DNA from 2 places in the Faecalibacterium sp. Marseille-P9590 genome. Region 2 is predicted to be linked to the other one. Evidence: a T-box and tRNA genes for the amino acid it is inferred to sense, from the RefSeq annotation. Region 2 holds a T-box; the other holds one or more tRNA genes.
The links. The T-box of region 2 lies ahead of metG (methionine--tRNA ligase). A T-box ahead of a tRNA ligase gene usually reads a tRNA of that ligase, here a tRNA-Met.
Positions count from the first base shown of each region.

Region 1 (16,735 bases), on a different contig from region 2:
TTGCATGAAGATGGTTTACGATGAAAAGCAAATCTGAAAAAATAATTTAGGAAGAAAAGTCGTTCTTATCGGAAAATTGGAGAATATGTCCAATTCCGGAAGAAATTTTTCTCCTACTTGCACATTGTAAAACAATGTCGGCAAGCCTTATACTAGAGCTACAAATGCTTCGGAGTGTATACCAAGCAAAAAAGAGAGGAATTATTATGGAACAGAATAAGATTTCCCGCCGTAATTTCCTGCGCGTGGCCGGTGCATCGGCTACCGCCGCCGCAATGGGTGGTCTGGTCCCGGCTGCTTCCGCTGCCGGCATCAAAGACCTGTGGAGCATGGACCTGCAGATCCTTGCCACCAGCGATACCCACGGTAAGTTTGACCCTTGGGATTACGCCGCCAACAAGGCCGACGCCTCCGGCAGCGTGGCCCAGCAGGCAACTGCCATCAAGGAGAACCGCACCAAGACCACGCTGGTCGTGGATGCAGGCGACACCATTCAGGCAAACTCCGCTGAGCTGTTCCTGAACGACGATGTCCACCCCATGATCGCTGCTCAGAACGCCATCGGCTACGATGTCTACGTCACCGGCAACCATGAGTACAACTATGGCATGGCCACGCTGGAAAAGGTGCTCTCCCAGCAGAAGGCCAAGGTGCTGACCGGCAACGTCTACAGCCCCGAAGGCAAGCCTCTGGCTGACGGCTACACCATCATCAACAAGGGCAGCGTCAAGATCGGCGTCATCGGTATGGTCACTCCCAACATCACCCGCTGGGACGCCAAGAACCTCGAGGGCTGGACTGTCACCAACCCGGTGGACGAGAGCCGCAAGATCATTGATAAGATCAAGAACAATGTGGATGTCATCATCGGCGTTATGCATATGGATGTTGACAATGAGTATGGCGTCTATGGCTCCGGCGTCACCGACCTGGCAAATGCCTGCCCCGAGTTCGACGTCATCGTCGCTGCTCACGGCCACAAGAGCATCCCCAACAAGATGATCAACGGCGTGCTGGTGGTCGAGAACAAGAATGCCGGTGCCACTGTCTCCGACATCCACGTCTATCTGGAGCGCGGCCTGAACGGCAAGTGGAAGGTGAAGGACCGCACCTCTGAGAACCTGACCATCAAGGACTACGCTCCCGACCCCGAGCTGACTGCTCTGCTGGCAGAGTACGACCAGCGCGCTAAGGACGACGCCGTGACCCCCATCGGCCAGCTGGTCGGCGGTGATCTGGCCCCCGAAAACGAGATCGACTGCCTGCCGCAGGCCATGGTGCAGGATACTGCTCTGCTGGACTTCATCAACGAGGTACAGATGTACTACACCGACGCTCAGGTGGCCGCAACGGCTCTGACCTCCATGACTTCCCAGATGCGCGAGGGTACCATCCGCAAGTGCGACATGGCAAGCATCTACACCTACCAGAACACCCTGTACAAGCTGCAGATGAACGGCTGGCAGCTGCGTCAGTTCATGGAGTGGTCTGCTGCCTTCTTCAAGACCTGGGAGCCGGGCGATGTGACCATCGCATTCGACTCTTCCGTCCGCTATTACCTGTACGATGCCTTTGCAGGCGTCAAGTATGACCTCGACATCTCCAAGCAGCCCGGCAACCGCATCCAGAACCTGACCTGGATGGATGGCCGTCCGGTGGAGGACGATGACAGCTTCGTGGTGGCCGTCAACAACTACCGTGCCACCACCCAGCTGCTGGCTTATGCCGACATCTTCAAGGAGGGCGACGAGCTGCCCAAGCTGCTGGAGATCGACGTGCGCGGCGATGTGGGCGGCGTCCGCGAACTGCTGGGCGAGTACATCCGCACCGTCAAGGGCGGCACCATCGAGCCGCACGTGGACAACAACTGGAAGCTCGTGGGCAACAACTGGAACGCTGCTGACCACGAGAAGGCCGTCAAGCTGCTGCGCGAGGGCAAGCTGGCCCTGTCGGAGAACGCCGACAGCCGCACCCTGCCCGGCAAGGCCATCACCACGGCCGATATTGCCGCATTCTGATTTTTCTTTCATACGCAACGGGGTGTGCAGTCTTTCAGGGGCTGCACACCCTTTTTTGCACAATAAAGTAAAATATCAATGGGTAATATAGCTAAATTTAATTATCGCTTTTTAGCATATCATAGAAAATAAACGCTGGGATGCGCTGGATATTTTCTTTTTGGGAGCTTCATGATAAAATAGGAAAAACCCGCAGAACAAAAGGGGAAAGTGCGCCCTCGTGCAGTGCGGGGACGAATGCGGTTTGAAAAGAGGATGGCTATGGAAGCATTGCGAAGGCTGCTGTATGCGGAGATGTCACGGGAGGAGTACAAAGCCTGTCTGCCGGATATACAGCGCTCCAACCGCCAACGTGTGACGGCCTACCTGGGGATAGCCTGTGCGTTTCTTACAGTTTTATGGATACTGTCTGGGGCTCTGGAATTTTTGCGGCCCAATATGCCGGCCTATATGATAGCGCTGGCCGTGTGCATGGGCCTGCAGGCGGTCAACCGGGCATTCCCGGGAAAAAACGGCCTGCTGCTGACCTGGCTGATGTACGCCTTTGAGGCTTTGCTCTATGTGCTGGGCATCTATCTGGGCATCCATCCTTCTCCCGATACTCCTACGGTGAGCTTTATTGCGTTCTTGCTGGCAGTGCCGCTGCTCTTTGTCATGCGGCCCATCCAGCATATCTTGAATGTCGTCTTTTTCGATGGTATTTTCATCCTGACCTGCTTTTTGTTCAAGAGTAAAGAGACGCTCCCAGTTGATATTCTGGACGGCGTGGTGTTTGGTGCGGTGTCCTGCATCATATCCACCTTCATCATGCTTTCGATGCACGAAAATTTTTCCATCCGGCACAAGCTGCTGGGCATCGCGGAGACGGACTTGAACGTCGGCCTGAAAAACCGCAACGCCTACGAGAGCCAGATGCACGACTACCCGATGCACTGCAGCAGCACGCTGAGCTGTGTTTATCTGGACGTGAACGGCCTGCATGAGCTGAACAACACCCGGGGCCACGCGGCAGGCGACGAGATGCTCAAGACCGTGGCAGCCAAGGTGCGGGACATCTTCGGCGAAAAGTACAGCTACCGTGTGGGCGGCGATGAGTTCGTGGCCTTTGCGATGGACAAGAGCGCCGAAGAGATGCGCGCGCTTATCCACAAGCTGGTGCAGGAGGTGGACGAGGCCGGTTACTCGGTGGCCGTGGGTACAGCGACTCACAGCGCGGGCGGCATCGACATGGAAGTCCTCGTCAAATCGGCCGAAACACGGATGTATCTGGCAAAGGAAGAGCACTATCGCCTTGCCGGGAAGACCCGAGGATAAAATGCAAAAGCGGTACGCTGCCGGACTCTCCGGCGGTGTGCCGCTTTTTTGCGCAGCATATTTCTTTTTTTGGCGGTTCGTGGTAGAATATACTGTATTCATCTGCGCATAAGGAGGGGAGAAGATGCAGCATTCGACCATTGCGGCCATTGCTACCGCTCCGGGTGCGGGCGGCATCGCCATCGTGCGGCTGTCCGGCCCGGAAAGCTATGAAGTGGCGGCGAAGGTGTTCCGTCCGGCTAACCCAACCAAAAAGGTCGCGGACGCCAAAGGCTATACCGCCATGTTCGGTGCGTTCGTGGAGGGGGAAGAGGCTTTCGACGAGGGCGTGGCGCTGTTTTTCCGCGCGCCCCACAGCTACACCGGCGAGGATGTGGTGGAGCTTTCCTGCCACGGCGGCAGTGCTGTCGCCCGGCGGCTGGTGGAAGCCTGCATTGCGGCGGGGGCATCGCCTGCCGCTCCCGGCGAGTACACCCGCCGTGCTTTCCTGAACGGCAAGCTCAGTCTGACCCAGGCCGAAGCCGTCATGGACATCATCTCCGCCGATGGCCGACAGGGGGCCGCGCTGGCAAATGCCTCCCTGAACGGTGCGCTGGCCCGGAAGATAGCGGCCCAGAAAGATGCTCTGACGGCCTTGCAGGCCCATCTGGCCGCCTGGGTGGATTTCCCTGAGGAAGATGTCCCGGAACTGAGCCAGAGCCATCTCTGCGACGTTTTAGGCGGGGTAGAGCAGGAGCTGGACGCCCTCATCCAGAGCTACGATGCAGGCGCTGTCCTCCGCGAGGGCGTGGACTGCGCCATCGTGGGCAAGCCCAATGCGGGCAAATCCACCCTGCTCAATCTGCTGGCCGGGTTCGACCGGGCCATCGTCACGCCGGTGGCCGGAACCACTCGCGACGTGGTGGAGCAGGCTGTTCAGCTGGGCGACGTCCGGCTGAATCTCTTCGACACTGCCGGTCTGCGTCAGACGGAAGACGAGATAGAAGCCGAAGGTATCCGCCGCAGCTGGAAGAAGCTGGACGAGGCGGGGCTTATCCTCGCCGTCTTCGATGGCTCGGAGCGCCCGACCCGGGAGGACCTGGAGCTGGCTCAGCGCTGCGCGGGTCGTCCGGCCATCGCGCTGGTCAATAAAGAGGACAAGCCCACCCGGTTTGACGCAGAGCTCATCGCACCCTATTTTGCGATGGTGCTGCCGGTCTGCTGTCAGGAAGAGGGGGCGCGGAAGGTCATCGCGGCGGCGGTAGCCCGCCTGCTGGGGACCAACCAAATCGACCCCCACGCCGCCAGCCTCTCGGGACAGCGGCAGCTTTCCGCTGCCACCCGCGCTCGGGATGCCGTAGCCGGAGCACTGGACGCCGCGCAGGGGCTCGGGCTGGACGCTGTGTCAGTCTGCGTGGACGACGCGCTGGATGCACTTTGTGCGCTGACAGGGGAGAACGCCTCGGAGGCGGTCATCAATGAGGTGTTTGAGAGATTCTGCGTGGGGAAGTAAGGACAGTATCGTTGCGCGCCTGTGCGCGGGGCAGAGCGCTTTTACGTTAAGTGGAATTGTTCTCTTTTGATGTCAAAAGAGAACCAGAAAACCACCAGCGATTTCGACGCGCTGAATCCACGAGAAAGGGGCTGCTCGCCCCTTTCAGACCCCAAAGGAGAAGTCGAAACGGAAAAAAGCTAGCCGCTTCGCTAAACGCTTTTTTCTCGTTTCTCCGATTTATGGCTTCGCCGAAGATTTTATGTTGCAAATAGAGGAAAGTATGAACCATTTAGGAGACTACGACGTTATCGTCATCGGTGCCGGCCATGCGGGCATTGAGGCGGCCCATACTGCCGCGATGCTGGGCGCAAAGACGGCGGTGTTCACGATGAGCTTGGACGCCATCGGCAATATGCCCTGCAATCCCAGTATCGGCGGCACGGCAAAAGGTACGTTGGTACGCGAATTGGATGCTCTTGGCGGCGTGATGGGCCTTGCGGCAGATGCCACCTATTTACAGAGCCGGATGCTCAACAAGGGCAAAGGCCCCGCTGTCCACGCTCTGCGCGTCCAGACCGACCGCAAGCGCTATCATGAATATATGAAGCACGCCCTTGAGCTGACGCCGGGGCTGGCTATCCATCAGGCGGAAATCATTTCCATCGAGGTGGAGGACGGCCATGTGAAGGGCGTCGTTACCCAGCTGAACGGGGAGTATGGCGCAAAGTGCGTGGTCATCGCCACCGGCACCAACCTCGGCGGAAAAATTTTTGTGGGCGATGCATGGTACGCCTCCGGCCCCGACGGGATGCACGCGGCCAACGCCCTCACCGAGAGCCTGAAAGCCGCCGGTCTGCCGCTGCGCCGCTTCAAGACCGGTACGCCTGCCCGCGTGCATCGGCGGAGCATCGACTTCTCTAAGCTGGAATGCCAGCCCGGCGACCCGGACAATGAACTTCAGCCTTTCAGCTTCATGACCGATGCCCCTATGCACAACAAGGTGGAGTGCTGGATCGCCTACACCAACCCTGAGACGCACAGAATCATTCTGGACAATATCCAGCGCAGCCCGCTCTACGGCGGCATGATCGAGGGCGTCGGCCCGCGCTACTGCCCGTCGATTGAGGACAAGGTAGTGCGGTTTGCAGGGAAGGACCGGCATCCCATCTTCGTGGAGCCTTGCGGCGAGAACACTGAGGAAATGTATCTGCAGGGTGCGTCCAGCAGTCTGCCGGAAGATGTGCAGAATGCATTCTACCGGAGCATCAAGGGCTTCGAGAATATTGAGATCATGCGCCCGGCCTACGCCATCGAGTACGACTGCGTAGACCCCACCAGCCTCGAAGCCACGCTGGAAAGCAAGGTGGTGCGGGGCCTCTACGGTGCGGGACAGTTCAACGGCACCTCGGGTTACGAGGAAGCCGCCGCGCAGGGCCTTCTGGCCGGTCTGAACGCTGCCCGGAACGCATTGGGCGAAAGCCAGCTCATCCTGCCCAGGCAGTCGAGCTATCTCGGCACACTGGTCGATGACCTTGTGACCAAGGGCGTCATGGACCCCTACCGGATGATGACCAGCCGCAGCGAGTACCGCCTGACCCTCCGTCAGGACAACGCCGACACCCGGTTGACGCCCATCGGCAGGGAATACGGCCTCGTGCAGGATGACCGCTGGACAAAGTACCAGCAGACGCAGGCTGTGCTGGACGCAGAGCGCCACCGTCTGCATGACGCCCATCTGCGCACGGCGGACTTGCGCGCCGCGATGGAAGCAGCGGGCCTTGCTCCGGCCGCAGAGGGCGGCATTGCCGAAGAGCTGCTGCGCCGGCCGGAAATTGACTATCCGCTCATCGCGGGCATGATCGGCTGGGGTGAGGGCATCACGCCCATGCTGGCTGAGCGTCTGGAAACTGAAATCAAGTACGCGGGTTACATTGCCCGGCAGGACCGGATGATACACGAGGTGGCCCGCCACGAGAAGACCCTCATCCCGGAGGATTTCTCTTACACAGAGCTCACCGGCCTAACATTGGAAGCCCGCGAGAAGCTGGCCCGCATCCGCCCGAAAAACTTGGGGCAGGCTGGACGCATTCCCGGCGTGTCGCCGTCGGATGTGGCACAGCTGAGTATTGCTTTAGTTGCGCAAGATAAGACGTAACACCATCGGCAAAGCCGTAAATCGGAGAAACGAGAAAAATGCGTTTAGCAAAGCGGCTAGCATTTTTCCGTTTCGACTTCTTCTTTGGGGTCTGAAAGGGGCGAGCAGCCCCTTTCCCGTGCCCGCGCCTCGGAAAAGCGGTGCTTTTCTGGTTCTCTTTTGGCACGCAAAAGAGAACATAGCACTTAATGAAAAAGCGACCTGACCCGCGCACAGGCGCGAGCACGATTGATAGATGAGGAAAACCAATGGAAAAATTAGAGTTATATGAGGGCCGTCCTGCGGACTGCACCGGGCGGATTGAAAAAGAAGTCCGCACTTACGACTTGCTGGACCGCCTCGGCATCCAGTTCTGGCGCACCGACCATGCATGGATGCACGCCGACACCATGGAAGCCTGCAAGGACATCGACGCTGTTTTGGGCGCGATGGTCTGTAAAAACCTGTTCCTCTGCAACCGGCAGAAGACGAACTTCTACCTGCTGATGATGCCGGGCGACAAGCCTTTCAAGACCAAAGAGCTTTCCGGTCAGCTGGGCATTGCCCGTCTGAGCTTTGCGTCGCCGGAAGACATGGAAAAGTACCTCGACTGTACACCTGGTTCTTCGTCCATCATGGGCCTGGCCAACGACACGGAAAACCACGTTCAGCTGCTGATGGACGAAGACCTGAAGGCGGGGGAGTACCTGGGGTGCCATCCCTGCATCAACACCTCATCGCTCAAGCTGCGGACGGCAGATGTATTTGAAAAATTCCTGCCGGCGGTGCATCATGAGCCGATTTTTGTGCATCTGACGGGCGAGTAAAGAAAGGAATTTGCTATGATAGATAAGAACCGGCTGGAACAGAAATGTTCCACATGGAACATCGCGCTCACCGGAACCCAGCTCGACCAGTTGGACGCCTTTGCGGAGATTCTGGTGGAGTACAACCAGAAGGTCAATCTGACTGCCATCACTGACCCGGAGGGCATCGAGGACAAGCACTTCCTCGACAGCCTGCTCTTTGCCTCTCAGCCTGAGGTGGCAGGGAAGATGGTGGATGTCGGTGCAGGCGCGGGCTTCCCGGGCATCGTGACGAAGATTTTCAAGCCCGAGTTGGAGCTGACCCTGATGGAACCCACCGGCAAGCGGGTGGAGTTTCTGAAATACGCCTGCGGCCAGCTGGGCCTTACCGGTGTGGAGTTCGCCAAGGAGCGCGCCGAGGAAGCTGCTCGCAAGGCGTGGCGTGAACAGTTCGATTTGGCTTCGGCCCGCGCGGTGGCGGCTCTGCCCATGCTGGCAGAATACTGCCTGCCGCTGGTGAAGGTGGGTGGAAACTTCCTTGCCATGAAGGGCGCTTCCGGCGAAGAAGAGCTGGCCGCAGCCCGGGGCGCCATCAAGAAGCTGGGCGGCGAGTACAAAGAGACCCGCACCCTCCATCTTCCGGGCGGCGATACCCGCACCCTCATCCTCTGCAAAAAGATTTCGCAAACTCCGACTGCCTACCCCAGAAACGGCGGAAAAATTGCGAAAAGTCCGCTGAAATAACGGAGCATCGAATAGAAAATGCAAGACCCTGCCGAACGAATCTTCTGGCAGGGTCTTTTATTTTCTGGTAAACTGGGGATGTAAGCAGCTGACTTTTCCACGTTTTCCTGGGAAAAAGTTGAAAACTATGACGATTCCAGACGAAAAGGGGCGGTATCATGTTTGAGAGAAAGAAATCTGCCGGAAAAATCTACGCTCTCCCGATTGAGAGCATCCAGCCGTCGCCATTTCAGGCGCGGACGAATTTCAACGAGCAGGAGCTTGCGGGGCTTGCGGCTAGCATCCGGGAGAACGGCTTACTGCAGCCGATAGCCGTGCGCAAAAAAGAAGACGGCTATGAGCTGGTGGCGGGGGAGCGGCGCCTCCGCGCCTGCAAGATGGCAAAGATGCAGACCATCCCGGCCATCCTTTGCGACTATGCCGACGACAAGACGGCGGCGATGGGGCTTCTGGAAAATCTTCAGCGGGAGAATCTGAACCCCTTCGAGCAGGCGCAGGGCCTGCGGGATGTGATGGTCTTGTGGGACTGTACGCAGGCGGAGGCAGCCAAGCGGCTTGGCATGGCTCAGCCGACACTGGCCAACAAGCTGCGATTATTGCAGCTCACCCAGGACCAGCGGCAGTTCGTGCTGGACAACGGCCTGACGGAACGCCACGCCCGGGCAGTGCTGCGTCTGCCGGAGAACCGCCGCAGTGAAGCGCTCATCACCATCGCCAAGCGGAAGATGAACGCCCGGGCTACAGACTTGTACATCGAGCAGCTGCTGAACGCAGCTGCCCCGGGACGTCACCGCATCTCAATGGTGAAGGACGTCCGCATTTTTGTGAATACCATCGACCACGCCATCCGCCTGATGACGGACAACGGTGTACCGGCAACGGCGCACCGGGAAGAGCGGGATGGGTACATTGAGTATACCGTGCGCATCCCGACGGCAGCGGCGCAGAGGTGAGGGGAGAGGGCCAGTGTTCCATGTGGAACATTGGCTCTCTTTCTTTCTGGTAAGGTGGGTGGGATTGCGCGCCGATGGCGTGGATTAAATCGTTCTTGCATTGGGGCAAAGTTCTCTTTTGCGCACCAAAAGAGAACCAGAAAAGTGCCCGCTACTTTCGAGGCGCGGGATCCGACGGGTTGCGGTACCCAGCGTCCACTTCGTGCTTTGGGCGGCACTCGTGTCCTGCTGACCGCGGCCCCAACAGCTCCTCCCTGTTTCCGCCGCAGGCGGCGGTCGTCGCCGTTGCAAGAAAGGGGCTGCTCGCCCCTTTCAGACCCCGAAGGGGAAGTCGAAACGGAAAAAAGCTAGCCGCTTCGCTAAACGCTTTTTTCTCGTTTCTCCGATTTACGGCTTCGCCGAAGATTTTATGTTTACGCAAGGCGAAAACTGAATTTGAATGCGAAAAAGAGCTGTGTGGCCATCAAAAGAACGTAAAATTATAAAGAACCAGTTCAAAAAGCCGCGCTGATGTGCTATACTAAGCTGTATAAGGGACCTGCTGAGGGGAAAACGGCGGGCTTCGTCCTCGAAATGTTCCATGTGGAACAAATCTTTTTCCCGGAAGGAAGCAAGTAGCGTGGCAAAAATCGTTGCTGTTGCAAACCAGAAGGGCGGTGTGGGCAAGACCACCACAGCCGTCAACCTCTCGTCCTGCGTGGCGGCGCTGGGCAAAAAAGTGCTCATCGTAGACCTCGACCCACAGGGCAACACCACCACCGGTTATGGTATTTCCAAGCGGAGTGTAGATATTGGTACATATGAAATTCTCATCGGCGAGGCCGACGCGCGGCAGGCTGTCCGCAAGACGGAGTTTCGCACCGACGTCATCGGCTCCAACACCCGCCTCGCGGGTGCCAGCCTTGAGATGATCGACCTGCCGGGCCGCGAGAGCCGCCTGCGCAAGGCGCTGGCCCCCATCCAGAAAGATTACGACTTTATCTTCATCGATTGCCCGCCCAGCCTTGACCTGCTGACGCTGAACGGCCTGTGCGCCTGCGACAGCATCCTCATCCCGGTGCAGTGCGAGTATTATGCGCTGGAAGGTCTGTCGGAGCTTATCAGCACTCTTAAGACCGTCCGCAAAAAGTACAACCCCTATCTGGACATCGAAGGCGTGGTGTTCACCATGTTCTCTGTCCGCTATAACCTGACACTGCAGGTGGTGGAGCAGGTCAAGAAATACTTTGGAAACAAGGTGTATCAGACCACCATCCCGCGCAGCATCCGCATCTCGGAAGCTCCCAGCTATGGCCAGCCCATCAACTTCTATGAGCCGAAGGGCAAGGGCAGCGAGGCGTATATGGACCTTGCCATCGAGTTCGTGAAGAGCAACCGCCCCGCCGAAGCTGCACCCAAGCGCCGCCGCGGAAAAGCTGCAGCGGAACCGGTCGAGACGATGGGGCTGGCCGATGTGAAGATGGACGGCTGAGGGAGAGAGGAGACCAATGGCAAAAGGAAGAGGAGGACTGGGCCGGGGGCTGGAAAGTCTGTTTGAGGACGCCGCCCCCAGCTTTGAGTCAGATACCAGAATCGAGACGCTGCCCCTGCGGGAGATTGAGCCAGACCCCGGCCAGCCCCGCAAGACCTTCGACGACGAGACGCTGGCAGAGCTTTCGGCTAGCATCGCCGAGCACGGTTTATTGCAGCCCATTGCGGTGCGCCCGAAGCCGTCCGGCGGCTACCTCATCGTGGCAGGCGAGCGCCGCTGGCGGGCCAGCCGGATGGCGGGCCTCACCGAGGTGCCGGTCATCGTCAAGGACGTGACCGATGAGCAGGCCATGGAGCTTGCGCTGGTGGAGAACCTGCAGCGCGAAGACCTTGACCCCGTGGAAGAGGCGGCCGGCATCCGTGAGCTGATGACCCGCTGCGATTTGACCCAGGAGCAGGCCGCCCGCAAGCTGGGCAAGAGCCGGAGCGCACTGGCCAACAGCCTGCGGCTGCTGAGCCTGCCGGAAACAGTGCTGGAACTGCTGAAAAGCGGCTTCATTACGATCGGACACGCAAAGGTCGTTTTGGGCCTGCCTACGCCGGAGCTGCAGGAGGAAGCGGCTCAGATGATAGCGGACAACCAGCTGAACGTCCGTCAGGCCGAAGCTTTGTGCAAAAAGCTGGCAAAGCCCGCAAAAGAGCCTGTGGCCGCGCCGCTGCCGAGCGCGTTGCCAGTGGAGGTGGAAGAAAGCCTCAAGCAGGCGCTGGGCAGCGAAGTCCGCGTGGCCTACCACGACGGCAAAGGCAAGCTGACCGTCCATTTCTATTCGGACGATCAGCTGAAAGCCTTTGCAAATCTGCTGGGGCAGTACAGCGCGGAGTAACCTCTCAGTCTCGCTATCGCTCGACAGCTCTCCTAATAGGAGAGCCTAAGCAGAAAAGTTATTAGAAATGCGTACCAAGGCGGGGAACACCGCCTTTGAACGGCACAGCGGGGAACGCCCCCTGTGCAAGCAATAGAGTATAAGGAGAGTTATCATGCTTGACATCAAATTTGTCCGCGACAACCCGGATGCGGTCAAGGAAAACATCAAGAAGAAGTTTCAGGATGCAAAGCTCCCTCTCGTTGACGAAGTCATCGAGAAGGACGCCAAGTACCGCGAGTGCCTGAAGGAAGTCGAGTCCCTGAAGGCTGCCCGCAACAAGCTGAGCAAGGCCAACGGCCCTCTGTTCGGCCAGCTGAAGAAGTGCGACGACGAGGCCAAGAAGGCCGAGCTGCAGGCTCAGATCGACGCCAACAACGCCGCTGTCAAGGCTGACGCCGACAAGATGGCAGAGCTGGAAGACGAGGAGGCAAAGCTGGCTGAACGCATTCAGGAGATCATGTACACCATCCCCCAGATGATCGACCCCAGCGTACCCATCGGCCCGGACGACACCTACAACGTCGAGGCTCAGCGCTTCGGTGAGCCGGTCGTGCCTGATTTCCCCATCCCGTACCACACCGAGATCATGGAGAGCTTCGACGGCATTGATATGGACGCCGCAGGCCGCGTGGCCGGCAATGGCTTCTACTACCTGCTGGGCAACATCGCCCGCCTGCACGAGGCTGTTCTGGCCTATGCCCGCGACTTCATGATCGACAAGGGGTTCACCTATGTCATCCCTCCCTTCATGATGCACGGCAACGTGGTGCAGGGCGTCATGTCCTTCCCTGAGATGGACGCCATGATGTACAAGATCGAGGGTGAGGACCTCTACCTCATCGGCACCAGTGAGCACACCATGATCGGCCGCTTCATCGACCAGACTCTGGATGAGGCTACTCTGCCCCTGACCCTGACTTCCTACAGCCCCTGCTTCCGCAAGGAGAAGGGCGCTCACGGCATCGAGGAGCGCGGCATCTACCGCATCCACCAGTTCGAGAAGCAGGAGATGATCGTCGTCTGCCGTCCCGAGGAGAGCGCTGACTGGTACGAGAAGCTCTGGAAGAACTCCGTCGAGCTGTTCCGCAGCATGGAGATCCCTGTCCGTCAGCTGAACTGCTGCTCCGGTGACCTGGCTGACCTGAAGGTCAAGAGCTGCGACATCGAGGCATGGAGCCCCCGCCAGCAGAAATACTTCGAAGTCTGCTCCTGCTCCAACCTGGGCGATGCACAGGCCCGCCGCCTGCACATCCGCGTCAAGGGCAAGGATGGCAAGACCTATCTGGCCCACACTCTGAACAACACCTGCGTGGCTCCTCCGCGTATGCTCATCGCATTCCTCGAGAACCATCTGCAGGCCGACGGCAGCGTTACCATCCCCAAGGTCCTGCAGCCCTACATGGGCGGCCTCGAGGTCATGGTGCCTGTCCACAAGAAGTAAGCCTGCTTTCCACCATTCTCCAATAAAATGTTGAAAGTCCCCGCCATTCATACAGGATGGCGGGGACTTTTTGCGTACAGACGTATAAAATCAGAAAGAATGAAAAAATTGAAGATTTTTTTGAAAAAGTTGTTGACAAAACGGGGGTTGTTGGATATAATAATAAAGCACTGTTCAAGTGCAACAAATAAATATGGCGGTATAGCTCAGTTGGCTAGAGCATTCGGTTCATACCCGAAGTGTCACCGGTTCAAATCCAGTTACCGCTACCACATTACAGAGTTTCGCTAAGATAAGGGGGACGGTCGTCCGCAATAGTGGATGATGAAAGTCGGAGGTTTTAGCGAAGCTCTGTATTTCTAAGGCCCGTTGGTCAAGCGGTTAAGACACGGCCCTTTCACGGCTGTAACATGGGTTCGATTCCCGTACGGGTCATAAAAAAGCTCCTCAATCTTAGGATTGAGGAGCTTTTTTAGTGTTAGGGTCCCAATCTTCAGGAATGTCTACCGTGGTTGCTGATGTTCAGGTTTGCATTTTATTTGACCCGAACGGGAATCAGAGCAAAAATCACCCCCGCCTGCACCATCCGGCAGGCGGGGGTTCGTTATGCAAGGAAGCAGATGATGTCGTTTTACGGTCTCTGGCCCATGCCGCCTTCCAGCGTCAAGGTCTCGCCGGACATATACTTGAAATCCGGCATGGCCAGCTGGACGCAGACACGGCCAATCTCCGTCTCAGCGTTGCCGTAGTGGCCCATGGGAGGCATCTTGACGTTGGCCTTGAAAGCGTCAGGGTAGGCGTCCCTGAACTGCTCGAGCTTGGCCGTCCATGCCAGCGGGCAGACCACGTTGACGTTGATGCCGTCCTTGCCCCACTCGGTGGCGGCGACGCGGGACATACCGCGGATGCCCTCCTTGGCGGCAGCATAGGCCGACTGGCCGAAGTTGCCGAAGAGGCCAGCGCCGGAAGCGAAGTTGATGACGCTGCCGTGAGACTCAGCCAGATAGGGGTAGCAGGCTTTCATGTAGTAGAAAGCGGCGTAGAGGCCGGAGTAGATGGCCAAATCGAACTGCTCGGTGGTGTGCTCGGTCAGCGGCACGCCGGAGGCCGAAGCCTGTGCATTGTTGATGAGCACCTGAATGCCGCCGAAGGTATCGACAGCCTGCTTGACCACATTTGCCACAGTGGCCTCGTTGTTGCCGCCCGCGCAGACATCGGCCTGCACGGTCAGCACCTTGATGCCGTAGAGGCTTTCCAGCTCCTGCTTGGCTGCTTCCAGCTTCTTGACATTGCGGCCTGTGATGACGAGGTTCGCGCCCTCCTTGGCGTATGCGGTGGCGATGCCGTAGCCGATGGAGCCGCAGCTCCCATCCTTCAGGACAGCGCGCCCTGCGCCGGTAATGATGGCGGTTTTACCAGTTAAAAAGCCCATAAGTTGTAACCTCCTGTTTCGATGTCCCTCGGTGTTCTGCCGGGGGTTGTTCTATAGCTCGAGTATATCAGAAAATCGGAAAATTGTAAAATAGCGCTTTTGAATCGTTTTTTCTTTGCTTGAGGAATGGCGCAGACGCTCACTCGCGGTATTTTTTCATCATTTCCTTTTGCAAAAAAATACGGCCCTGCCAGGATGCATTTCAGCGTCCCGGCAGGGCCGTGCTTTTGTTTTTCAGTGCTGGTGGAGATACGTCAGAATATCTTCCGGCTTTGCGGCCAGAGCATCGGCACCGGCGGTGGTCAGCTCTGCTTCGCCCCGGAAGCCCCAGAGAACGCCCAGAGCGGGCAGACCGGCATTGTGTCCCGTAAGGATGTCTACGTCGCTGTCGCCCACGAAAAGGGTGCTCTGCGGGTCTGCGCCGAGGTCAGCCATCAGAGAGTAGACGCCAGCCGGGTCGGGTTTGGTGGGAACACCGGGACGGCTGCCCCGCACCAGCGAAAAGCTGTCCGGGCCGAAGTAGTGCTCGATGATCTTTCCACAAAAAGAGTCCGCTTTGTTGGAAAAAACGGCGGTCTGGACGCCCTCGGCCTTCAGCGCGGCCAGCAGTTCCAGGATGCCGGGATAGGGGGCCGTTTTGTCTTCCTTGTGGGCGTCATACCGGGCCGAGAACTCGGCCAGCGTGGCGGCAAGCTGTTCGGGCGTCCGGGCGTTCTCCGGGGAAAAGCGCTCCACCAGCTTCGGGATGCCGTTGCCCACGAAGTGCTTGTAGGTCTCTACTGGAAAGGTCGGCCAGCCGTGCTGGAAGCAGACCCAGTTGGCCGCGTCGGCCAGGTCGTCGATGGTGTTCAGTAAGGTGCCGTCCAAATCGAAGAGAATGGTTTTTATCATGAGAATCAGACTTCCTTTTGTTTTATGTTTCCTGCTCCAAAGCGTTGAGACAGGGCGCAGCGTCCCGCACGGGGATGCTGCGCACCTTGAGCCGCACCTGCCCGGGCAGAGCCAGCGTCAGCGTCATGCGCTGATAACGTGCCGCCCAGGGCGATTGGAAGGTGCGCAGGCAGACATCCGGGTGGAACACACAGATGCAGTGGAGATAAACACCCTTCTGCCGCCGCAGGGTGAACCGGCCCTCCCGGAGCCAGATGCCCTCTTTCAGCCAGCCCATCAGCCCGCCCGCCAGAAAGACGGCAAATACCGCTGTCGGGATGAGCAATGTCCCCGTGAGGGCAGGCAGAACGCTGCGGGAAACCAGCACCAGCAGCAGGCACAGCCCGAACGGGATGCCGGCAGGCGCAAAGAAAACGGCGCTGCGGTGGGTGAGGTCGTGCCGGGTGTCGGGCGGCATCCGGAACTCGGGCAGCAGCTCCCGGAACAGCTCTTCCTGCCCGGAGCGGTAGACGAAAAGCGGCAGTTCCGGGCGGCAGCTGCCTGCCACCACGAATACCGGCCAGCGCTTCATGAGCCGGGCGATGGGGGAGACGCGGACGTCCGCGTAGCTTATCTCACTGCTCCGCACCCGAAACTCGAACCGGGACAGCCAGCCGCCCCGGCTGCCCAGCTGGTCGGCAGTGTGCCAGACCGTATAATGGACGGTCTGGACAAAACTGCGGGCCAGACTGATGCCGAAGAGCGACCCGGTCAGCACCAGCATCCACGCCGCACCGGCGGGCAGCCAGTGGGCCGCGAACCGGACGAGGACGTTCAGCCGGGAGAGGGCTACTGCCTCGGCGGTGAGGGGAAATGGTCGGCTCTGCCGGATGGCCAAATAGGTCAGCGCCAGCGTGGACAGACCGTTGGCACCCAAAACCACCAGCGCGGCCCGCTCGCCCCCGGCAGGGCGGTGGCAGACCGGGTCCCGGACAGGCATCAGGCGGTCAGCAAGCTCCTGCGCGTCTTCTTTGTGCAAATAAAGGGTGACGGCTCGCTTGGCAGGCTGGCCCACCGGGTAGAGCACTACCCGGCTGGCCCCGAGCAGCCGAAAGAAAAGCGGCCGCTCAATGGTCAGTGCGGCCAGAGCTTC
Region 1 covers NZ_JAFREF010000006.1:87,313-104,047, forward strand. The annotation lists gene J3349_RS08750 (5'-nucleotidase C-terminal domain-containing protein) at 207-2,018, shown strand; gene J3349_RS08755 (GGDEF domain-containing protein) at 2,469-3,332, shown strand; gene mnmE (tRNA uridine-5-carboxymethylaminomethyl(34) synthesis GTPase MnmE) at 3,457-4,824, shown strand; gene mnmG (tRNA uridine-5-carboxymethylaminomethyl(34) synthesis enzyme MnmG) at 5,087-6,961, shown strand; gene J3349_RS08770 (prolyl-tRNA synthetase associated domain-containing protein) at 7,210-7,767, shown strand; gene rsmG (16S rRNA (guanine(527)-N(7))-methyltransferase RsmG) at 7,783-8,490, shown strand; gene J3349_RS08780 (ParB/RepB/Spo0J family partition protein) at 8,649-9,443, shown strand; gene J3349_RS08785 (ParA family protein) at 10,063-10,914, shown strand; gene J3349_RS08790 (ParB/RepB/Spo0J family partition protein) at 10,931-11,797, shown strand; gene serS (serine--tRNA ligase) at 11,952-13,280, shown strand; tRNA gene J3349_RS08800 (tRNA-Met) at 13,476-13,552, shown strand; tRNA gene J3349_RS08805 (tRNA-Glu) at 13,644-13,715, shown strand; gene J3349_RS08810 (SDR family oxidoreductase) at 13,912-14,712, opposite strand; gene J3349_RS08815 (HAD family hydrolase) at 14,947-15,603, opposite strand; gene J3349_RS08820 (PH domain-containing protein) at 15,626-16,735, opposite strand, start outside.
Region 1: it has a tRNA-Met gene. The T-box ahead of metG (methionine--tRNA ligase) is inferred to sense a tRNA for this amino acid. The anticodon was not compared.

Region 2 (7,308 bases):
ACGCCGCAGGCGTGACGGAGAGGTTGGAAAACAACACAAGAGGGGTAAGAAATATGTGCTGTGTGATAGGCTATACCGGGCATGATATGAGTGCCGACAAGTTCAAAGAATACCTGATGCGCACCGTTTCGCGCGGGCCGGACGACCAGCGTGTGGTGGAAGGGCCTTTCGGCCTGATGGGCTTCGGGCGCCTCGCCATCATGGGCCTGACGCCGGAGGGGATGCAGCCCTTCTACCGCGGGGCCGACTGCGTGGTCTGCAACGGCGAACTCTATGGCTTCCGCTTCGAGAAAGAGATTTTGAAGCGCCGGGGCTACAAGTTCACCTCCGACTGCGACTGCGAGATTTTGCTGCCGCTCTACTATGAGTACGGCCTCGATATGTTCCGCCACATGGACGCCGAATTCGCACTCATCCTGTACGATTCCCGCAAAGACCGCCTCATCGCAGCCCGCGACCCCATCGGCATCCGTCCGCTGTTCTACGGCTACTCCAAGTCCAGCCACAAGATCGCATTTGCCTCTGAGATGCAGAACCTCATTGGCTGGTGCGATGACATCCGCCCCTTCCCCATCGGCAGCTACTACTGCGACGGACGCTTTGTCCGCTACGAGGACATCGCCGACGTTCCCGCCCCCATGCAGGACGACATGGACACCATCCTGACCAACATCCGCGAAAAGCTCATTGCAGGCGTGGAGAAGCGTCTGGACGCTGACGCACCCGTGGGCTTCCTGCTGTCGGGCGGCCTCGACTCCTCGCTGGTCTGCTCCATCGCCGCCAAGAAGCCGGGCAAGCCCATCCGCACCTTTGCCATCGGCATGGATACCGACGCCATCGACCTGAAATATGCCCGCCAGACTGCTGAGTATCTGGGCAGCGAGCATCACGAGATCATCATCAACCGGGATATGGTCATCAGCAGCCTTGAAGAGGTCATCCGTCTGCTGGGTACCTGGGATATTACCACCATCCGTGCCAGCATGGGGATGTACCTGCTGTGCAAGGCTATCCACGAGCAGACCGATGTACGCGTGCTGCTGACCGGTGAGATTTCCGACGAGCTGTTTGGCTACAAGTACACCGACTACGCCCCCACCGCAGATGCATTCCAGCAGGAAAGCCAGAAGCGCATCCGCGAGCTGTATATGTACGACGTCCTGCGCGCCGACCGCTGCATCTCCGCCAACAGCATCGAGGCCCGTGTGCCGTTCGGTGATCTGGACTTTGTGCGGTACGTCATGGCCATCGACCCCGAAAAGAAGCTGAACAGCTACGGCAAGGGCAAATACCTGCTGCGCAAGGCGTTCGAGGGCGACTGGCTGCCGCCGGAGATCCTGTGGCGCGAAAAGGCCGCTTTCTCCGACGCTGTAGGCCACAGCATGGTGGACGACATCAAGGAGTACGCCGAGAGCCTCTACACCGACGAGGAATTCCAGCTCCGCCGGGCAAACTACTCCGCCCATTGTATGCCGTTTACCAAGGAGAGCCTGTTCTACCGCGAAATTTTCGAGAAATACTACCACGACCAGAGCCGCACCATCGTGGACTTCTGGATGCCCAACAAGGCATGGCCGGGCTGCAACGTCAACGACCCCTCCGCCCGTGTGCTGGCAAACTACGGCGCTTCGGGCGTGTAATCCTCTGAGACCCGCAGGTTATCTTGCGGAGTTCCACTTTTTGCTCGATATTACGTTCAGAATCGAACATCGCACGCTTTGCGGAGTTCGACTTTCGTGCGAAGTTGGAACATCGCAAATTAACCGAACATCGCAAACCTTGCGGAGTTCCAATTTAAGACGATATTACATCAAATATTTGGAACATCGCAAGATGTTTTACCACAGTAGCGCAGCTGTAAGAGCATAACAAAGCAGGCACGCATTTCCGGCTTTTCCGGGTGCGTGCCTGCTTTTATTTTGATATTGTTTTTCAGCTGCCGGAGACTGCCAGCGCCAGCGCACCCACGAGGACGGCGAAACCGCCAAGGACGCCGAGGGCGATCTTTGCCTCATCGGCCTCGATCTGTTCCTGAATCGCCACCTGCGTGCCGCAGTAGACATTGCAGCAGGCGCTGTGGCCGTCCGGGGTGGTGGCGGTGATCAGGGCCTCCCCATCCCCCACCGCCGTTACCAGACCAAAGGGGTCTACGGTGGCGGCGGCAGGGTTGCTGGTAGTCCAGGTGATGGGTACTGCGTCACCGTTCTCCACGGCTACGGAAGCTCTCAGGGCCGCCGTGCCGCCGATGTTCTCCAGATACAGCCGCTCCTTGTTCAAGGTTACCCGGCCCACGTTGGACACCACCGTTACGTCACACCGCAGGGTGGTGGTGTAGGTGTTGGCCACGATGGTGGTCTTGCCGGGCTTCTGGGCCGTTACGAGGCCGTTGCGGTCCACCGTCGCCACAGCGGGATTGGTGCTGTACCACTGGTACACCCAGTCGTCGGGGGCGGCGCTGGACAGATAGAGCTGATAGACCGGGTTCCGGTCATCGTACTCGATCTCCATGTCCAGCCAGCTCTGGTTCAGGCGGCTCTCTGCCGCCGCAGTATTTTCTTCGTCCAGTATCGCCGTGGGTGCCGCCGCAGCCGCACTCAGAGGGCCGGCCGCAGCGCCGAAGAGCAGTGTCACTGCCAGAGCGGCAGCAAGATGGGCTAAATGCTTTTTCATCTGATGTTCCTCACAGTCTTGCGGGGCGCTGATCGGCGCGGCCCGCAGTCCACCAAAAATCTCTTGCGTTCCGGGACAGAGCGCCGCAGCTCGTTCCCGTTCTTACCTTTTATTATATCATTCCGCCGCTGCGTGAGCAAATAAAAGCTCTTGCGCAGTTTTTGTGCAGATGTTACAATAAGGGCAGCAAGTATTTCGGTCAATAACAGGAGGATTTTATTATGGTAAAGCACATCATTCTCTGGCAGCTCAAGGACGAATATTCCGACGCCGAAAAGGCAGACATCAAGGCCGGCATCAAAGCGGGCCTCGAGGGTCTGGCCGGTCAGATTCCGGGCCTCGTGGAAATCCACGTCAACATCAACGGCCTGCCCTCTTCCAACGCCGATTTGATGCTGGACACCACCTTTGAGTCTGCCGAGGCACTCAAGGGCTACTCCAAGCACCCGGCTCATGTGGCCGTCGCCGACAGCAAGGTGCGGCCCTACTATAAGAGCCGCGTCTGCCTGGATTACGAGGTTTAATATTGACAAACCCACCGATTTTGCGTATATTAGATGTAATAATGTAAATTGGCTGTGAAGAGAAGAGTACGCCTCGTCTGCGCCTGACAGAAAGCCCGAAGGATGGAACCGGGCAGGCCGCGCGGAGCGGAACATGGTCTCTGAGCTGCGCGGGCGAAGCGTTATGTCAGCCTGCGACGGGTGCGCCCGTTACTGCGCTCGCCGGAAGTTCCGGCGCAAGGCCGCGTCTGCAAGGGTGCGGCGAAACAAGGTGGTACCACGGAAGTTATACGCTCTCGTCCTTGTCCGGCACAGCCGGCAGGGCGGGGGCGTTTTTCGCTGTTAGCGCCAAAAGAAAGGAAGAATCGTTTTCATGAGCGAGCACAAGACATTCTACATCACCACACCTATTTATTATCCCAGCGACAAGCTGCACATCGGCCACAGCTACACCACCGTGGCCTGCGACGCACTGGCACGCTTCAAGCGGATGCAGGGCTACGACGTCATGTTCCTGACCGGCACCGACGAGCACGGCCAGAAGATCCAGGACAAGGCCGCCGACGCAGGCGTGACCCCCAAGGAGTACGTGGATAAGATCGTCGCCACCGTCAAAGATCTGTGGAAGCTGATGGACATCAGCTACGACCGCTTCATCCGCACCACCGACGACTACCACATGGAGTCCTGCCAGAAGATCTTCACCAAGCTCTATGAGCAGGGCGACATCTACAAGGGCGAGTACACCGGCCACTACTGCAAGCCCTGCGAGAGCTTCTGGACCGACAGTCAGCTGGTGGACGGCAAATGCCCCGAGTGCGGCCGCGAGGTCTACGATGCCCACGAGGAAGCCTACTTCTTCAAGACCGGCAAGTACGCCGACCGTCTGCTCAAGCTCTACGAGGAGAACCCCCAGTTCATCCAGCCCGAGAGCCGCAAGAACGAGATGATCGCCTTCATCAAGCAGGGCCTGCAGGACACCTGTGTCTCCCGTACCTCCGTCAAGTGGGGCATCCCCGTGCCTTTCGACCCCAAGCACACCATGTACGTCTGGGTCGATGCTCTGAGCAACTATATCTCCGCTCTGGGCTACGGCAACGAGAAGTACGACGAGTACAGCAAGTTCTGGCCTGCTGACCTGCACATGGTGGGCAAGGAGATCCTCCGCTTCCACACCATCCTGTGGCCCGCCATGCTGATGGCTCTGGATCTGCCGCTGCCCAAGCGGGTGTTCGGCCACGGCTGGCTGCTGATGAACGGCGGCAAGATGTCCAAGTCCGTGGGCAATGTCGTTGACCCCGTCATCCTCTGCGACCGCTACGGCGTGGACGCCATCCGCTACTTCCTGCTGCGTGAGATCCCCTTCGGCAACGACGGCACGTTCACCAACGAGGCCCTCATCAACCGCATCAACAGCGACCTTGCAAACGACCTTGGCAACCTGCTGAGCCGCACCGTCGCCATGTGTGAGAAGTACTTCGGCGGCACTGTCCACAAAGTGGCCGGCACCGAGGCCATCGACACCGAGCTGGAGACCATGACTAATGAACTGCTGGGCAAGGTCACGGCAGACATGGACAACCTGACCATCCCGCAGGCTCTGATGGAGATCTTCGCCGTCATCCAGCGCGCCAACAAGTATATCGACGAGACCGCCCCCTGGGCTCTGGCCAAGGATGAGGCCAACAAGGAGCGCCTTGAGAGCGTGCTGTACCACCTGTGCGAGGCTCTGCGCGTGGCCGGCATCCTGCTGAACGCTTACCTGCCCTCCACCGCTCCCAAGATGATGGAGCAGCTGGGTCTGGATGCTTCCGCTATCGACGTGGAGAAGGCCGCTTACGGCGCACAGGAGAGCTACACCGTCCACAAGGGTGAGGCGCTGTTCCCCCGCATCGACGTGGCAAAGGAGATTGCCCACCTGAAGGAAGAGGACGAGAAGCGCAAGGCCGCTGCCGAGGCCGCTAAGAAGGCCAAGGAAGAGGCTGAGAAGAAGGCCGCTGCTCCCGCCGAGGAGAGCAATGTGGACTTCACCCACGAGGCAGAGATCTCCTATGACGACTTCTGCAAGGTGGAGCTGCGCGTGGCCGAGGTCCGCGCCTGCGAGAACCTGAAGGAGAGCAAAAAGCTGCTCCACCTGACCGTCTTTGACGGCGAGCGTGAGCGCTGCATCCTGTCCGGCATCGCCAAGTGGTTCAAGCCGGAAGACCTCATCGGCAAGAAGCTCGGCATCGTCTGCAATCTGGCACCCCGCCCGATGATGAAGGGCAAGTATGTCAGCGAGGGCATGATCTTCGCCGCTGACACTGCCGACGGCGGCTGCTCCATCCCCTTCTACAGCGACGACACCCCCGTGGGCGCGCGCATCCACTGAGCGATGGAGAACAACATGACTCTTTCCCGCGCCGAGAAGCTGGACAAAATTTTTGGCACACCGCTGTTTGCGGTGCTGCTGGCCATCTTCTGCAATGTGCTGTGGGGCTGTGCGTTCCCCTTCATCAAGATGGGCTACCGCCTCTTTGAAATCGATCCGTCCAACACCGCGTCCATCTTCTGCTTTGCCGGTGTAAGGTTCATGCTGGGCAGTCTGCTCGTCCTGCTGGGCAGCACCCTGCTCCAGAGCCGGATGCCCACCTTCCCGAAAGGGAAAGTCTTTGCCGAGTGCTGTGTACTGGGCCTGTGGCAGACCACGACCCAGTACGCCTTCTACTACATCGCCGTGGCGATGCTCACCGGTGCGTTCGGCGGCATCCTGAACAGCACCCAGAGCTTTCTGGGCGTCATCTTTGCCCACTTCATCTACGGCAATGCCGATCGGATGACCCCGGCAAAGACCCTGGGCTGCGCCGTCGGCTTTGCGGGCGTCCTCATCGGCACACTGGGCAACCACGGCGGCGGCAGCGGCTGGGGTGTCTTCTGTATGCTGTTTGCAACGGTGGTCTTCACCCTGTCCGGCCCGTGGAACAAGTCCGTCACCAAAAAGGCAGACAGCTTCGCGGTCTGCTTCCTGAACCTGTTCGTGGGCGGCGCAGCACTCTTCGTGCTGGGTACGGCTCTCGGCGGGCGTCTGGGCAGTGTGACGCCGTTTGGCATTCTGGTGCTGCTGTATCTGGCCTTCATCTGCGGCGCCGGCTATCTGCTCTGGGCCTTGCTGATGAAGAACAACCCCGTCAGCCGCATTGCCATCTTCGGCTTCGTGAACCCGGTGGTCAACGTGCTGCTGAGCGCTGTGCTCAACGGCGAACCGCTATTCCGCTGGCAGTATCTGGCCGCACTGGTGTTCGTCTGCGTCGGCATCTGGCTGGTGAACAAAGCCCCCGCCAAGAAGGAGGGGCAATGACCGGCCCGATTTTCGACACCCACGCCCACTACAGCGCCCGCGCCTTCGATGCTGACCGCTTCGCTCTGCTGGACAGCCTGCCCGAAAAGGGCGTGGTCGGCGTCTGCGAGCAGGCCACCCATTCGGGGGACGCGCCCCGGGTGCTGGAGCTGGCTCACCGCTATCCGTGGGTGTACGCCGCCATCGGCATCCATCCCGAGAGCCTGCTGGCCCCCGAGGACTGCGGCGAGGAAGGCCCTGCCCCCACTGTCTCGGTCTTTGGCGGCGACTGGGCCGCTGAGATGAAAGCCCTTGCCCCCTGCTACGACGACCCGAAAGTGGTCGCTGTGGGCGAGTGCGGGCTGGACTACCACTGGCCTGTGCCGAAGGACGCACAGCTGGCGCTGTTTGAGGCGGAGATCCGCCTTGCGCTTGAGCTGGATAAGCCCATCATCGTCCACGACCGAAACGCCCACGCCGACGTCTACGCCCTGCTGAAAAAGTACCGTCCCAAGGGCGTCGTCCACTGCTATTCCGGCAGTGCGGACGACGCCGTGTGGCTGGCCCGGCAGGGGCTGTATTTCGGCTTTGGCGGCGCCTGTACCTTCAAGGGTGCCAAACGGGCGGCAAAGGCCATTGCGGCTCTGCCTTTGGAGCAGATCGTCCTCGAGACGGACTGTCCCTACATGGCCCCGGAGCCAGTGCGCGGCATCCGCTGCGACAGCTCCCTCATCCGGTACGTCGGCGAGTATGTCGCCAGCGTCAAGGGCATCAGCCCGGAAGAAGTTTTCCGCCAGACGGCGCAGAACGCCAAAGCTG
Region 2 covers NZ_JAFREF010000002.1:7,737-15,044, reverse strand. The annotation lists gene asnB (asparagine synthase B) at 54-1,640, shown strand; gene J3349_RS02705 (Ig-like domain-containing protein) at 1,933-2,670, opposite strand; gene J3349_RS02700 (Dabb family protein) at 2,892-3,194, shown strand; T-box leader at 3,240-3,480, shown strand; gene metG (methionine--tRNA ligase) at 3,547-5,544, shown strand; gene J3349_RS02690 (DMT family transporter) at 5,548-6,510, shown strand; gene J3349_RS02685 (TatD family hydrolase) at 6,507-7,308, shown strand, end outside.